Regions from separate parts of the Achromobacter sp. NPDC058515 genome, predicted to be linked through region 1. Evidence: riboswitches for the same ligand, from Rfam matches in the RefSeq annotation. Region 1 holds a riboswitch; the other holds the start of a gene.
The links. Region 1 has a riboswitch for glycine ahead of ACFWP0_RS17430 (D-amino acid dehydrogenase). Riboswitches for the same ligand answer to the same signal wherever they lie in the genome.
Positions count from the first base shown of each region.

Region 2: linked by a shared signal. The riboswitch ahead of gcvT (glycine cleavage system aminomethyltransferase GcvT) and the one ahead of ACFWP0_RS17430 (D-amino acid dehydrogenase) in region 1 are both predicted to bind glycine.

Region 1 is NZ_JBHXNI010000009.1:217,877-225,349, reverse strand. It holds gene ACFWP0_RS17450 (MetQ/NlpA family ABC transporter substrate-binding protein) at 1-339, opposite strand, end outside; gene ACFWP0_RS17445 (CopD family protein) at 491-916, opposite strand; gene ACFWP0_RS17440 (DUF2242 domain-containing protein) at 1,032-1,889, opposite strand; gene ampC (class C beta-lactamase) at 2,117-3,304, opposite strand; glycine riboswitch at 3,416-3,506, shown strand; glycine riboswitch at 3,508-3,598, shown strand; gene ACFWP0_RS17430 (D-amino acid dehydrogenase) at 3,645-4,874, shown strand; gene ACFWP0_RS17425 (PhzF family phenazine biosynthesis protein) at 4,945-5,733, opposite strand; gene ACFWP0_RS17420 (hypothetical protein) at 5,880-6,353, shown strand; partial or broken gene ACFWP0_RS17415 (tetratricopeptide repeat protein) at 6,428-7,030, shown strand; gene ACFWP0_RS17410 (tetratricopeptide repeat protein) at 7,163-7,473, shown strand, end outside.
Region 2 is NZ_JBHXNI010000003.1:188,594-196,066, forward strand. It holds gene ACFWP0_RS06895 (NAD(P)/FAD-dependent oxidoreductase) at 1-541, shown strand, start outside; gene ACFWP0_RS06900 (superoxide dismutase) at 696-1,310, shown strand; gene ACFWP0_RS06905 (ZIP family metal transporter) at 1,341-2,234, shown strand; glycine riboswitch at 2,309-2,404, shown strand; glycine riboswitch at 2,440-2,562, shown strand; gene gcvT (glycine cleavage system aminomethyltransferase GcvT) at 2,649-3,749, shown strand; gene gcvH (glycine cleavage system protein GcvH) at 3,849-4,226, shown strand; gene gcvP (aminomethyl-transferring glycine dehydrogenase) at 4,329-7,202, shown strand; gene ACFWP0_RS06925 (DUF945 family protein) at 7,318-7,473, opposite strand, start outside.

The DNA.
Region 1 (7,473 bases):
CTTGTAGCCGCGCTGCTTGATCTGGTCGTTCAGGAAAGGGATGTGCTGGAACGCATTGGCCTCCAGGTCGCCGTTGTTCAGCGCTTCATTGGGGCTGGCGGTGCCGGTGATGACGACGGGCTCGACGGCCAGGCCGTTCTTCTTAGCCACCTGGGTCACCACTTCCCAGATCTGCTCGTCCACGCCGCCGCGCACGCCCACTTTCAGCGGCTTGGGGTCGGCCGAAAAGGCCGGGCCGTGGAACATGGCCGCCGAGGCCAGCACGGCGCCCAGCAGGCGCTTGAAGAACGGCGCCCACGCCGCGCGCGCTTGCCCGGCGACAAGAATACGGATAGTCATGATGGAATCGCCTCTAAGTCAACGCAGTTATGAGAGAGACGATTCTAGGGAGGGGACTTACGCGCGCGAACGAATAGTTGGTTGAGTCGTTATTACAGGGGTGTTTGGATATGGCCGCGCAGCATATGGCGCGGCGCTGGCGCCTTGGCGGCTAGAACGGCTTGACCACCACGAGCGTCACGATGGCGGCCGAGGCAAGGACGGTGAACGGCGCGTACAGGTCCACCAGCGGCGGACGGCGGGCGCTGCCGCCGGCCATGCGGCGCAGCGATGCGCTCTGCATGCCCAGCAAGGCCGACAGCGCCAGCGCAAGGGCTACCTTGACCCAGATCCAGTTCATGGCGAACCAGCCCAAGGTCATCGCCAGGTGCAGGCCGATGAGCCAGGCGATGACCATGGCGGGCGTGGTGACGAACAGGGTCCAGCGGCGCAGGGCATGCAGCATCTTGCGTTCCTTGGGCGCGTCGTCGCCGTCCCGCGGTTGCGAGGACAGGAGAAACAGGGAAACGAAGAGCGAGCCCGCGAGCCAGGCCACAACGGCCGCGACGTGGGCCATTTTCAGGAGTTGGTAGGTCATGGCCGGCATTATCGCCGTTCGCGGACGGCGCGCGGCACAGTGGGAAAGCCGGGGATTTGCGCTAGGGCAAACGTCCCGGCGTTCCGCTGCCGTCGCCGAAAAGCCAGTTGCCTGGTTACGGCGTGGCGGGCTTCTCCGGCGCGGCCGGCTTTTCAGGCGATGCCGGCGCGGCGGCGGGCGCGGGGCTGGCCGCTCCCTGCGCTGCCCCCGAGGCGGGCGGGGTCGGCGCGGACGGAGCCGCCGCGGCCGGGGTCGGCGCGGGTGGCGTCGCCGCGGACGGGGCGGCCGCGGGCGCCGGCTTGTCGCCCCCGGTGGCGGCCGCGGGGTTCAAGGTGTCGGCAGGCGCATCGGGCGAGACGACGGGATCGGCGGGCACGGCGGGCGCCTTGGCGGGCGCGGCCTTGCCGCGGCCGGTCGGCGGCTCATGCGGCGCGGCGGCCGCCTGCGCATCCGGCAGGAACCGCTGCAGCAGCTGGAAGAAGCCTTCGTAGAACTGGGGCCGCGTCACGGTCTGGCTGCCCGTCTTCACCAGCGAATCGTCGCTGGCGCCGAACGGCATCGAGACCTGGCCCAGCACGCTCACGCCCACGCTGGCGGCGTTGCTGGTGCGCTTGATCGAATAGCGGTCCTGGACGGCATTGGCGAACACCGTTGCGCGCTGGTTCGAGCTGCCGTCCGAGGCGCATTCGAGATTGAAACTGATCTGGCTGTGCTGCCCGTCCTCGCTCTGGAAATTCTTGTGGCCGGTCAGGCGCGACGGTTCGAACTTGTCGATGTTGTAGCCCTGGCTCAGCAAGGCCCGGCGGCCCGCATCGCACGCCGCGGTGCTGGCGGCGGGAAAGGTCCGGGAGAAGGTGTCGCTCTGCGCGAAATCCTCTTTTTCATAGGCAGGCTTGGGGGAGGAACATCCGGCCAGGGCGGCCGTCAGAGCGGCAAGCAGAGGGAAAGCGATACGGCGGGTGACGCTGGGCATAAGGGGTCCGGCTTGGGGCAACGAAGTCCATTATCGGCCAAGAAACCGGACCAGTTATTGGGGACGGGTTTTTTGCGGTGATATGTTGAAACAAGCTCGGGGCTGGGGCGGGGACAAACAGCAAGGCCGCCAAGCCCCCGGACCAAAGGTCGAGTTGTAATTAGTATCGAAATAGATAACCTGGGGCGACCCGTCGTGCACGACTGCGGCCTCAAGCGCGCCGCCGCTCAGCGCGCCGCCCGGTCCTGCCGCCCCAGCTTGTCCAGTTCATCCAGGATGCCCGCCGCCAGCCGCACGCGGGCCTCGTTCGGATAGTTCCTGTTCGCCAGGATCACGATCCCCTGCTTCCTGGCGGGCACGAAGGCCACATAGCCGCCAAAGCCGTTCGTCGCCCCGGTCTTGTTGATCCATGCCGCCTCCTGCGGGGCCAGCGGCGGATTCAAGGCCGCGGCCGCATGGCTCTGGCTGTTCAGCGTGCCGGCGTTGGCGGCCAGCAGCGTGTCCAGCGCCACCGGGTAGGGAAACTGCTCCCAGACCATGTCCTGCGTCATCTCGCCCACCTGGTAGTACCCCACATGCGTAGCCGCAATGGCGCGCTTGAGCGGCTCGTCCTGGACGCCCATGCCCATGTTGGCCTCGACGAACCGGAGCATGTCGCGCGCGCTGGACTTCACGCCGTAGGCTTCGTCCGCCAGCACGCCGGGGTTCACGCGCACGGGCGCGCCCTGCTTGTTGTAGCCCTGCGCATAGCGGGACATCTTGTCCGCCGGAACATCGATGAAGGTATCGGACAGGCCCAGCTTCGCGAACAGCTCCCCCATCGCCTGCGCGAACGGCTGCTTCATGCTTCGGGCCGTCGCGACGCCCAGCATCCCGATGCTGGGATTGGCGTAGCTGCGGGACGTGCCGGGGGCTTGCGCGGGCTTCCAGGCCTTCAGGTAGTCCATCAGCTGCGCCTCGTTGCGCACCGCGTCGGGCACCTGCAAGGGGAAGCCGCCGGTGGTGTGCGTGGCCAGGTTGACCAGCGTCAGCCTGGCGAAGTCGCTGCCGGCAAGTTCGGGCAGGAACCTGGCGGGGCTATCGCTCAGCGCGAGCTGGCCCCGGGCCTGCGCGTAGCCGGCAAGAGTCGCCGTGAACGTCTTGCTGATCGATCCCAGCTCGAACATCGTGTCGCGCGTGACCGCCTGCCGCGTCTGCCGCGATTGCACGCCATAGGTGTAGAACCGCTGCTGCCCTTGGCTGGTGATGGCGATCGCCATCCCTGGAATGTCGTGCTGCCGCATGACCGCCTGGGCGGCCTCGCTTACCGCCAGATCGAGAGACGGCAGTTCCGTGCGGGCCAAGGCGGGTCCGGCTGCGCCGGCGAAAACAGGGGTGAAAAGCAAGCCTGCGCGCAGCAGTCCTCGGATACGCATGCATCGTCCTTCAGGTTTCAATTGCGTGCATCGTAACTTGGCGCGCGCCGATGCTGGTACTAACCCCTAACGTCGCCCAGCCCGTTTTTGGATATGCTCTGCGGGTCGTTTTAAAACCCCGCAGAAGAGACCCGCCCCCGTGGCGGGCGCCGACGGAGCAACCGCCCCGGAAACTCTCAGGCAACAGGACTGCGCGGTCTAGACAATCTGGAGAGAGGCGCCGTGCGCGCCCACCGAAGGGGATCCCGCCGCCGACCGCGCGCGGGTGAAGCTCTCAGGTACAGAGACAGATGGGGCGCCGCGGCCAACAAGGGCCGCCGCCACCCTTTCTGGAGCCATCATGCCCCGCATCGCCATCATCGGCGCCGGTATCACCGGCGTCACGTCCGCCTATGCCCTGAGCAAGCTGGGCTACGCGGTCACGGTCTACGACCGCCAGCGCTACCCTGCCATGGAAACGTCCTATGCCAACGGCGGCCAGCTGTCGGCCAGCAACGCCGAAGTCTGGAACAGCGCCGCCACCATCATGAAAGGCCTGCGCTGGATGTGGCGCCGCAACGCGCCGCTGCTGCTCAACCCCGGATTCAGCTGGCACAAGTACTCGTGGCTGGCGCAGTTCATGGCGCAGATTCCCAACTATCGCCGCAACACCATCGCCACCACCCGGCTGGCCATCCAGGCCCGCCAGCACCTGTTCGAGATGGCCGAGGACGAAGGCATAGATTTCGACCTGGAGCGCCGGGGCATCCTGCACATCTATCACGACGCCGCCAGCTTCGACGCCGCCAGCCGGGCAAACGCGCTGCTGCGCGAAGGCGGCCTGGAACGCTACGCCGTGTCCAGCAACGAGGCGCGCAGCATAGAACCTGCCCTGCAGGCCGGCTGCCATGGCGGCTTCTACACCCCGTCGGACGCCACCGGCGACATCCACAAATTCACCAGCGGGCTGGCGCGCGCCTGCGAGCGCCGGGGCGTGAAGTTCGTGCAGGACGCGGACATCCGCCACATCAGCCGCGACAGCCGCCCCTATGTGCTGGACATGCTGCGCGACGACGGCCGCGAACGCGAACAGCACGAGGCCGACGCCGTCGTCGTTTGCGCCGGTGCGGCCAGCCGGCAGTTCGCCAGGCAGCTCGGAGACGCGCTGAACATCTATCCGGTCAAGGGCTACTCGATCAGCGTGCATCTGGACGACGCGCAGAGCCTGGCGGCGGCCCCCGGCGTGAGCCTGCTGGACGAGGCCGCAAAAATCGTCACCAGCCGGCTGGGAGACCGGTTTCGCGTGGCGGGCACCGCGGAATTCAATGGCTTCAACATGGACATCCGCGCCGAGCGCGTGCAGCCGCTGGTGGACTGGACGCGCAAGCACTTTCCCGGCATCCGGACCTCGCGCGTGGTGCCCTGGTGCGGCCTGCGCCCCATGACGCCGGACATGATGCCGCGCGTGGGCCCGGGCAAACGCCCCGGCGTGTTCTACAACACGGGCCACGGCCACCTGGGATGGACCCTGTCCGCGGCGACGGCGCAGATGCTGGCGGCGAGCGTCAGCGAGGCCGTGCCCGCGCCGTAGCGGGACAACGGCTCCGGGGCATCCGGGAAGCCGCGGCGCGCAAGCTGGGCGACGCAGGGCTTGCGGAGGATCAAAGGTAGATCGCGCCGCGCAGGTACAGCGCCGCCTGGCCGCTGATGATCACCCGGCCGTTGTCCAGCACCTCGCATTCAAGCTGCCCTTTGCGCGCCCCGCCCTGCTGCGCGCTCAGGCTGCGCTTGCCCAGCCGTTGCGCCCAATACGGCGCCAGCGAGGTATGCGCCGACCCGGTGACCGGGTCTTCGTTCACGCCGACCCGCGGCCCGAACCAGCGCGACACGAAGTCGAACTGGGCCGACGGCGCCGTCACCGCCACCCCGCGCACGTCAAACGCCGCCAGCGCCACGAAATCCGGCTTCAGGCCGTCGATCAGCGATTCGTCATCGATGACCACCAGATAATCGTCGGTGCGGTACAGGGCCTGCGCATCCGGCAGGCCCAGCGCCTGCAGCAGGCCCGGCGGAATCGCCGCGGCCTCGGGCTGCTTGGCCGGGAAATCCATCGCCAGCTTGTTGCCGGCGCGGAACACCTGGAGCTCGCCGCTGCGCGTGGAGAACCGCAGCACTTCGTCCGTGACGCCCAATTGATCGAACAGCACGAAGGCCGACGCCAGCGTCGCGTGCCCGCAAAGATCCACCTCGACGGCGGGCGTGAACCAGCGCAGCTCGTAGACATCCCCGTTGCGCACGACGTAGGCGGTTTCGGACAGATTGTTTTCCTCGGCGATGCGTTGCAGCGTCGCGTCGGCAAGCCAGGCGTCCAGCGGCACGACCGCGGCGGGGTTGCCGCCGAAAGGCGCGGCGGCGAAGGCGTCTACCTGATAGATGTCGAACTGGGGCATGGCGGATCCTGAGTAAAGAGTAAGTCGCGCCCAAGGGCGTCAGACGGCATTTTGCTACATTTATCGCCGCGGCCGGATTGAGCATTTACACTGGAAGCACACCGGCAAGCGGCTTATGAAACCAGGCCCTCAATCACGGAAAGACCATGCATGCACCGTCTGCAGTCCCCGTTCGCAAAGCCCGGGTGCGCGGCCTGATTGCCCGCCTGGGAATTGTCGCCGCCACGGGCCTGTTCATCAGCGCCTCCGCCCACGCGCAGAAGTGGTTTGACGTGCCGCCCCGCCGCGACCATCCCAACATCTCCATCAGGATCGCGGGCATCCCGGACTCGCGGCAGCCCTCCGGAAGCGCCAAGGGCAAAATGGAAATGCGATACGCCATCCCTCAGAACATCCTGGGCCTGGACGGAAAGCGCAGGAACTACAACCGCACGATGACGGACGTCGTGTTCGACTGCAATCAGGCCCTGGTGGGCTTTCTTGCCGCCACCAGTTTTTATATGAACGATGAGCTGGTCGACGCCTTCGGCGAAGAAATCAAGGACGATGGCAAGCCGCAGTTCGTCCGGTTCCCGGAAAACAGCCCTCAGATGAAGGCCTTGCAGGCGGCCTGTGCTTGAAACGCGCCTGGCGCGCATTGGGCGGATAATGGCGCCCTCCCTCCCCTTCCGCGATCCTGCCGTGGAGCTGTTTCTTGGGCACGAGTAACCATCCTGCCGCCAGTCCTTTGACGATTCCCCAGGCTTTGCTGCAGGCCTACGCGCATTGGAACGCGGGCCAGGCGCCGCAAGCCGAAGCGCTTTGCCTGCGGGTGCTGGACGTATCGCCGGACCAGCCCGACGCAAGGCATCTGCTGGGGTTGATGGCCCATGCCTACGGCCAGCCCGACCAGGCGATTGCGCATCTGCGCGCGGCCTGCCGGCCTGCGGGCGCGCCCGCGGCCTACTGCAGCAATCTGGCCGAAGTGTGCCGCCAGAATGGGCTGCTGGCGCAGGCCGAAGACGCCGCGCGACGCGCTGTGGAGATCGATCCCGGGCTTGCGGAAGGCTGGAACAACCTGGGCATTATCCTGCAGGAAGCCGGCCAGTTGGCCTCCAGCCTGGAATGCCTGCGGCGCGTGGCCGCGCTACTGCCCGACAGCCCCGAGGCCCATAACAACCTTGCCAATACCTACAAGCGCCTGGGCAACGGAAACATGGCGCGGGCGCACTACCAGCGCGCGCTGGAACTGAACCCCGACCATGCGCAAGCCCTCAGCAATCTCGCGTTGACGCTGAAGGACGAAGGCCACCGCGACGAAGCCCTGATCGCCGTGCGCCGGGCCATCGATATCGACCCCCAGTTGCGGGAAGCCCATCGGATACTGGCCGAAATGGAAGGTTCGCATTCACGCGACATGCAGGCCGTCGCCTTGGACGCCGCGGGCTCCATCGTCGCCCCGGACGCGGTCGCGGCCGGCTGCGAGGCCGCGCGCCTGCAGGCGCAAGCGCTGCTGGACGCCGGCCGCCATGCCGAGGCCGAATCGTTGTTGCGGCAGGCGCTGGCATCCGGTCCGGCGCCGCTCGCGCTTTGGCGGCAGCTGGCGCATGCGATCCGGCCGCAAGGCATGGTGGACGAGGCGCGCGGGATCCTGGAGATGATTGTGCGCGCGGTTCCGGACGCCATGGGAGCGCGCTTCGACCTGGCGGAGATCCTGCTGCTGCAGGGCGACTTCGCGGCGGGCTGGCGCGAGTACCGCTT
Region 2 (7,473 bases), on a different contig from region 1:
GCGCGGCGAGTTCCTGGAGGACTTGCTGTTCACGCACCGGGGGCTGTCCGGCCCCGCCATCCTGCAGATATCAAGCTTCTGGAAGCCCGGGGAGCCGATCGTGATCGACCTGGCGCCGGGCCGGGACCTGGCCGAAGCGCTGCTGGCGTCCAAGTCCGGCAACCGGCAGCAGCTGCATACGGTGCTGGCCGGGCTGTGGCCCAAGCGCCTGGCCGACCGCTGGCTGCACCTGGCGGAGCAGGGCGGCAAGCCCGGGCTGGCGGCGCTGCGCCTGGCGGATGCGCCGGACAAGACCTTGCGCGCGCTGGCGCAGGACATCCATCAATGGGCACTGGTGCCCAGCGGCACCGCCGGCTACAAGAAAGCCGAAGTGATGCGCGGCGGCGTGGACACGCGCGGCCTGGACCAGAAGTCCATGCAGGCCAAGACCACCCCTGGCCTGTACTTTATCGGCGAAGCCGTGGATGTCACGGGCTGGCTGGGCGGCTACAACTTCCAATGGGCCTGGGCCTCGGGCGTGGCCTGCGGCAAGGCGCTCTAGGCGGCGCCCGGCCCGCGGGCGCCTGACGGCGCGCCGGGCCCGCGGCAGAAATTGTCGATCCGCCATTGTGATATTAAATAAAAATACATATCATTTATGTTTTCGATATTGATCTATGTCCTCCGCCCGGAGGACGGATCCGACGGAGACATGCATGGCCTACACCCTTCCGAACCTGCCGTACGCCTATGACGCGCTGGAGCCTCACATCGACGCGATGACGATGGAGATCCATTACAGCAAACATCACCAGACCTACGTCACCAGCCTGAACGCCGCGCTGGAAGGGGCGGGCATCGTCACGGACGAACCCGTCGAAGCCCTTGTCGCGCGCCTGGACGAATTGCCCGAGGCCATCCGCGGCGCCGTCCGCAATCACGGCGGCGGCCATGCCAACCACAGCTTGTTCTGGTCCGTCATGTCGCCCGAAGGCGGCGGCGAGCCGGACGGCGCGCTGGCGGCGGCCATCGAATCCGAGCTGGGCGGCCTGGCGGCGTTCCGCGAGGCGTTCACCAAGGCGGCCCTGACCCGCTTCGGCAGCGGCTGGGCCTGGCTGAGCGTGACCCCGGAGGGCAAGCTGGCGGTCGAGAGCAGCGCCAACCAGGACAGCCCGCTGATGCACGGCAATACGCCGATCCTCGGCCTGGACGTCTGGGAGCACGCCTATTATCTGAAGTACCAGAACCGCCGGCCGGAATATATCGGCGCCTTCTACAATGTGGTGAACTGGCCCGAAGTGGCGCGCCGCTACGCAGCGGCAAAGGGCTGAGCGCAACGCTCGCAAGGAGTGCCGCGGCACATGAATACCTTCAGCCGTCATCGCTTGCGGCCAGCAGCCACCAGCATCAGCGTCTGGACGCTGGCTGTCATGGTGTCCTGCCTGGGCCTGCACCAGCTCTGGGTCTACCTGGACGTGCGGGCGCCGCACGTGGCCGACGCGCTGCTGGGCGGGCTGGTCGCGGCCGGCGCGACCGCGCTGGGCACGCTGCCCATCCTGTTCGCCCGCACTATCCCCCAGAAGGCGCAGGACAGCATGTTCGGCTTCGGGGCCGGCGTGATGCTCGCGGCCAGCGCGTTTTCGCTCGTGGCGCCGGGCGTCGCCGCGGGCCGGGAGCTGGGCTACGGGCCCTGGGGCGCCGGCCTGACGGTCGGCGCCGCCGTGCTGCTGGGGGCGGCGGTCCTGCTGCTCATGGACCGCACTCTGCCGCACGAGCACTTCATCAAGGGCAGGGAGGGCATGGAGGCCCACCGGCTGCGCCGCACCTGGCTGTTCGTGTTCGCCATCACGCTGCACAACCTGCCCGAGGGCCTGGCGATCGGCGTGGGCTATGCCGGCGGGGACCCCGTGCGCGGCACGGCGCTGGCGACCGGCATCGCCATCCAGGATATTCCCGAAGGGCTGGTGGTGGCCGTGGCCTTGCTGGCCGCCGGCTACAAGCGGACCTTCGCCGTGGCCCTGGGCATGCTGTCGGGCCTGGTCGAACCGCTGGGCGCGGTGCTGGGGGCCGCCATCGTCGGCTGGTCGGCGCCGCTCCTGCCTTGGGGGCTGGGCTTTGCCGCGGGCGCCATGCTGTTCGTCATCAGCCACGAGATCATCCCGGAATCGCACCGCAAGGGGCACGAGATCTACGCGACCTGCGGGCTGATGCTGGGCTTCGTGCTGATGATGCTGCTGGATACGGCGCTGGCCTAGCGGGGCCTGACGGCGAGCGCCTCGTTTTCCGCCTTTTCGGCACGCGGCTTTCGTTGTATGCTTTCGGCGCTGTCACGCATGTTGCGGGAGAGAGCGGCCCGTAAGTCCGGCCGCCGCCGAAGGCGCAATTCGCCCAGAATCGCTCAGGCAACCGATACCGCACATGCTTGCTCCGTCCCGGTTTTCTTACCCGCTGGACGCGGCAAAACAGCACTCTGGAGAGACCTGGCGCCGCCCCTGAACTAGGGACATAGCGAGCAGCCCAGGCGCCGAAGGTGCAAACCCGCCACGCGGGGCAACTCTCAGGCAAAAGGACAGAGGGGCGGAAGATTCAGCCGTGGCGCGGGCGCAGTCCGCTTGCCGCCACCGGCATTCCGTAACCCTGGCATCACTGCCGCCCCGGAGTTCCCGCGCATGTCCGCAACCCTCAAACGCACCCCGCTGGCCGAAGAACACATCGCCGCCGGCGCCCGAATGGTCGATTTCGGCGGCTGGGACATGCCCCTGGCCTACGGCTCGCAGCTCGAGGAGCACCATGCGGTGCGCCAGGACGCCGGCATGTTCGATGTCTCGCACATGCTCAACGTCGACGTGACGGGCCCCGACGCCTACGCTTTCCTGCAGCGCCTGGTCGCCAATGACGTCTCCAAGCTGACGGTGCCGGGCAAGGCGCTCTACAGCTGCATGCTGAATCCGCAGGGCGGCGTCATCGACGACCTGATCATCTATTTCTTCGCGGCCGACGAATGGCGCGTCGTGGTCAACGCGGGCACGGCCGACAAGGACGTCGCCTGGATGCAGCGCGTGAAGCAGGCCGGCTCGTTCGACGTCGTCATTGCTCCGCGCCGCGACCTGGCCATGGTGGCCGTGCAGGGCCCCAACGCCCGCGCCAAGCTGTGGGCAGCGCGCCCGGCGTGGCAAGCCGCCACCGAACCCCTGACCCCCTTTGTCGCCGCCATCGTGGGCGACGACACGCTGGTCGCCCGCACGGGCTACACCGGCGAAGACGGCTTCGAAATCGTGCTGCCCGCCGCCGAGGTGGCGCAGCTCTGGCGCGACCTGGCTGCCCAGGGCGTGCGTCCGGCCGGCCTGGGCGCGCGCGACACGCTGCGCCTGGAAGCCGGCATGAATCTGTACGGCCAGGATATGGACGAGCTGACCCAGCCCGGCGAAGCCGGCCTGACCTGGACGGTGTCGCTGAAGAACGCCGACCGCCGTTTCATCGGCCGCGACGCGCTGGAGCAGTTCGCCACCCCCGCCGCCTTCCTTGGCCTGAAGCTGCAAGAGCGCGGCGTCATGCGCGCGCACATGGCCGTGCGCACTCCGCAAGGCGCGGGCGAACTCACCAGCGGCACCATGTCGCCCACGCTGGGCGTGTCCATCGGCTTTGCCCGCCTGCCGCAAGGCGTGCGTCCGGGCGATACGGTGGAGGTCGACATCCGCGGCAAATGGGTGCCCGCCCTGGTCTGCAAGCTGCCATTTGTCCGTAACGGCAAAGCCGTCGAACACTCGTAAACTCGAAGCTTCGCGCGAGCGCCGGCCCGGCCTGGGCGACGGCCGCCCGCGCGAGGCGCGCAACACCATTCATCTACCCGCATTCCCTCAGGAGTTCCCATGAGTCTGCCCACCGATCGCAAGTACACCGAGTCCCATGAATGGGTCAAAGCCGAAGGCGACGTGTTCGTCGTCGGCATCACCGACACCGCCCAGGATCAATTGGGCGATCTGGTTTTCGTTGGCGACGTAAAGGTCGGCGCCAAGCTGAACGCGGGCGAAACCGCCGGCGTGGTCGAGTCGGTCAAGGCCGCCTCGGACATCTACGCGCCGGTGGCCGGCGAAATCGTCGCCTTCAACGAAGAACTCGAAAACAACCCCAACCTGATCAACGAATCGGCTTTCACCGCCTGGATCTTCAAGATCAAGCCGGTCAACGCCGCCGACGCCGACAAGCTGCTGGACGCCGCCGGCTACGAAGCCGTCGCCAACGGCTAAGCCGGCTCGTGGCGGGCGAGGGGCCGACCAGGCGCCGCGCCCGCCACGCAAGAAGCACTACCGTCCGTCCCTCGACGACACCCGCTACCCCGAGATCTCCCCATGTCGCGCGCCCTAGACACTCATACCGACTTCATTCCCCGCCACATCGGCCCCTCCGACGCCGACCAGGCCGCCATGCTTGCCGTCATCGGCAGCGCCAGCCTGGATGCCCTGATCGAAGAAGTCGTGCCCCCGAAGATCCGCAGCCAGGCGCCGCTGGCGCTGCCGCCCTCGCGCAGCGAAGCCGACGTGCTGGCCGAACTGAAGCAGATCGCGGGCCGCAACAAGGTCTACCGCAACTACATCGGGCAGGGGTACTACGGCACGCAGACGCCCAATGTGGTGTTGCGCAACATTCTTGAGAATCCCGCCTGGTACACGGCCTACACGCCCTACCAGCCCGAGATCTCCCAGGGCCGCCTCGAAGCCCTGCTGAACTACCAGACCATGGTCGCCGACCTGACCGGGCTGGACATCTCCAATGCCTCGCTGCTGGACGAAAGCACCGCCGCCGCCGAAGCCATGACGCTCGCCCGCCGCGGCGCCAAGTCGCAGAGCCCGGTGTTCTTCATTTCGCGCCACGTGCATCCCCAGACCATCGAAGTCGTGCGCACGCGCGCCGAGGGCCTGGACATCGAGATCGCCGTGGGCGACGAGGCCGAAGGCCTGCCCGAGTGCTTCGGCGTACTGCTGCAGTACCCGCACAGCACGGGCTCCGTCTCCGACTACCGCAAGCTGGCCGAAGCCGCCCATGCGCAAGGCGCCGTGGTCGCCTGCGCCACCGACCTGCTGGCGCTGGCCCTGTTGGCCGCCCCGGGCGAGTGGGGCGCGGACATCGCCATCGGCTCGGCCCAGCGTTTTGGCGTGCCGTTCGGTTTTGGCGGCCCGCACGCCGGCTTCATGGCCTGCAAGGATTCGTTCAAGCGCAACATGGCCGGCCGCCTGGTCGGCGTGTCCAAGGACGCCCAGGGCAACCCGGCCATGCGCCTGGCGCTGCAAACGCGCGAGCAGCACATCCGCCGCGAGAAGGCCACCTCCAACATCTGCACCGCGCAGGTGCTGCTGGCCGTGATGGCCGGCATGTACGCCGTGTGGCATGGCCCCGCCGGCATCCGCCGCATCGCCGAGCGCGTGCAGCGCAGCACCGCCATCCTGCGCGCCGAGCTCATCAAGCTGGGCGTGAAGGTCGTCAACGACACCTTCTTCGACACCCTGCTGCTCGAAACCGGCGCCGCGACCCCCGCCATCCTGACCGCCGCCGACTGCGAGCACATCAACCTGCGCCGCGTCGATGGCGCCCGCCTGGCGGTCTCGCTGGACGAGACCGTCACCGTCGCCGACCTGCAAGCGCTGGTCAACGTCTTCGCCTCCGGCCTGGAACGCGATGACGTCGAGCTCGACATCGACGCGCTGGACGCGGCGGCCGCCGGCGGCATCCCCGCGCCGGTGGTCCGCGAAAGCGCGATCCTGACGCATCCGGTGTTCTCCAGCGTGCAGTCCGAGACCGACATGCTGCGCTACCTGCGCAAGCTGGCCGACAAGGACCTGGCCCTGGACCGCACGATGATCCCGCTGGGTTCGTGCACCATGAAGCTGAACGCCACGGCCGAGATGATTCCCATCACCTGGCCCGAATTCGCGCTGATCCACCCGTTCGCGCCGGCGTCGCAAAGCCAGGGCTACAACGAGCTGATCGACCGCCTGTCGGCCGCGCTGTGCGAAATCACCGGCTACGACAACATCAGCCTGCAGCCCAACTCGGGCGCGCAAGGCGAGTACGCCGGCCTCCTGGCCATCCGCGGCTATCACCAGGCCAACGGCCAGCACCAGCGCAACATCTGCCTGATCCCGTCGTCGGCGCACGGCACCAACCCCGCCTCGGCCCAGCTGGCCGGCATGGACGTGGTGGTGGTGGCCTCCGACGCCAACGGCAACGTGGACCTGGCCGACCTGCGCGCCAAGATCGAACAGGTCGGCGACAAGCTGGCCGCCCTGATGATCACGTATCCGTCGACCCACGGCGTGTTCGAAGAAGCCGTGACCGAGATCTGCGATCTGGTCCACAAGGCCGGCGGGCAGGTCTACCTGGACGGCGCCAACATGAACGCGATGGTCGGCGTGGCCCAGCCCGGCAAGTTCGGCTCGGACGTGTCGCACCTGAATCTGCACAAGACGTTCTGCATTCCGCACGGCGGCGGCGGCCCGGGCGTAGGCCCCGTGGCGGTGCGCGCGCACCTAGCGCCCTACCTGCCCGGCGTGGTGAACGAACAGGGCAAGCTGGCCGGCGACGCCCGCGTCGGCCCGGTCTCGGCCGCGCCGTTCGGCTCCGCCGGCATCCTGCCGATCCCGTTCGTGTACATCGCGCTGATGGGCGCCGACGGCCTGCGCCGCGCGACCGAGGTGGCCATCCTGAACGCCAACTACATCGCCACCCGCCTGCGCGGCCACTATCCGGTCCTGTACGCGGGCCGCAACGGCCGCGTGGCGCACGAGTGCATCCTGGACGTGCGCCCGCTCAAGGAAACCAGCGGCATCAGCGCCGAAGACATCGCCAAGCGCCTGATGGACTATGGCTTCCACGCGCCGACCATGAGCTTCCCGGTGGCCGGCACCCTGATGGTCGAACCGACCGAATCCGAGGGCGTGGCCGAGCTGGACCGCTTCATCGACGCGATGATCTCGATCCGCGAGGAAATCGCCCAGGTCGAACGCGGCGAACGCGATCGCGACGACAACGTCCTGAAGAACGCGCCGCACACCGCGCAGATGCTGCTGGCCGAGGAATGGCTGCACGACTATCCGCGCCAGCAGGCCGCCTACCCGGTCGCGTCCCTGCGCGACGCCAAGTACTGGCCGCCCGTGGCCCGTGTGGACAACGCGTACGGCGACCGCAACCTGGTGTGCGCCTGCCTGCCGGTCGAGGCCTACGCCTGAGGTCTTGAAGAGAGGCCCGGCGCGGGCCGGGCGCCTCTTTCCCTCTGGTCCGGGCAACAAAAAGCCCCCGTCTTTCACCGACGGGGGCTTTTTCATTGCCTTCAGACTGGCAGGATTACTTGGCGGGCGCTGCCTTGCTGGCGGCGCCGAAGTCTTCCGCGATGCTCATGAACGTGTTGAGCAGGATCTGCAGGTTGTCCTTGCCGATTCCGCCTTCCGCATTCATGTCCATCTGCAGCACGGCCCGGTTCTTTTCGTCCAGGTAGGCGCG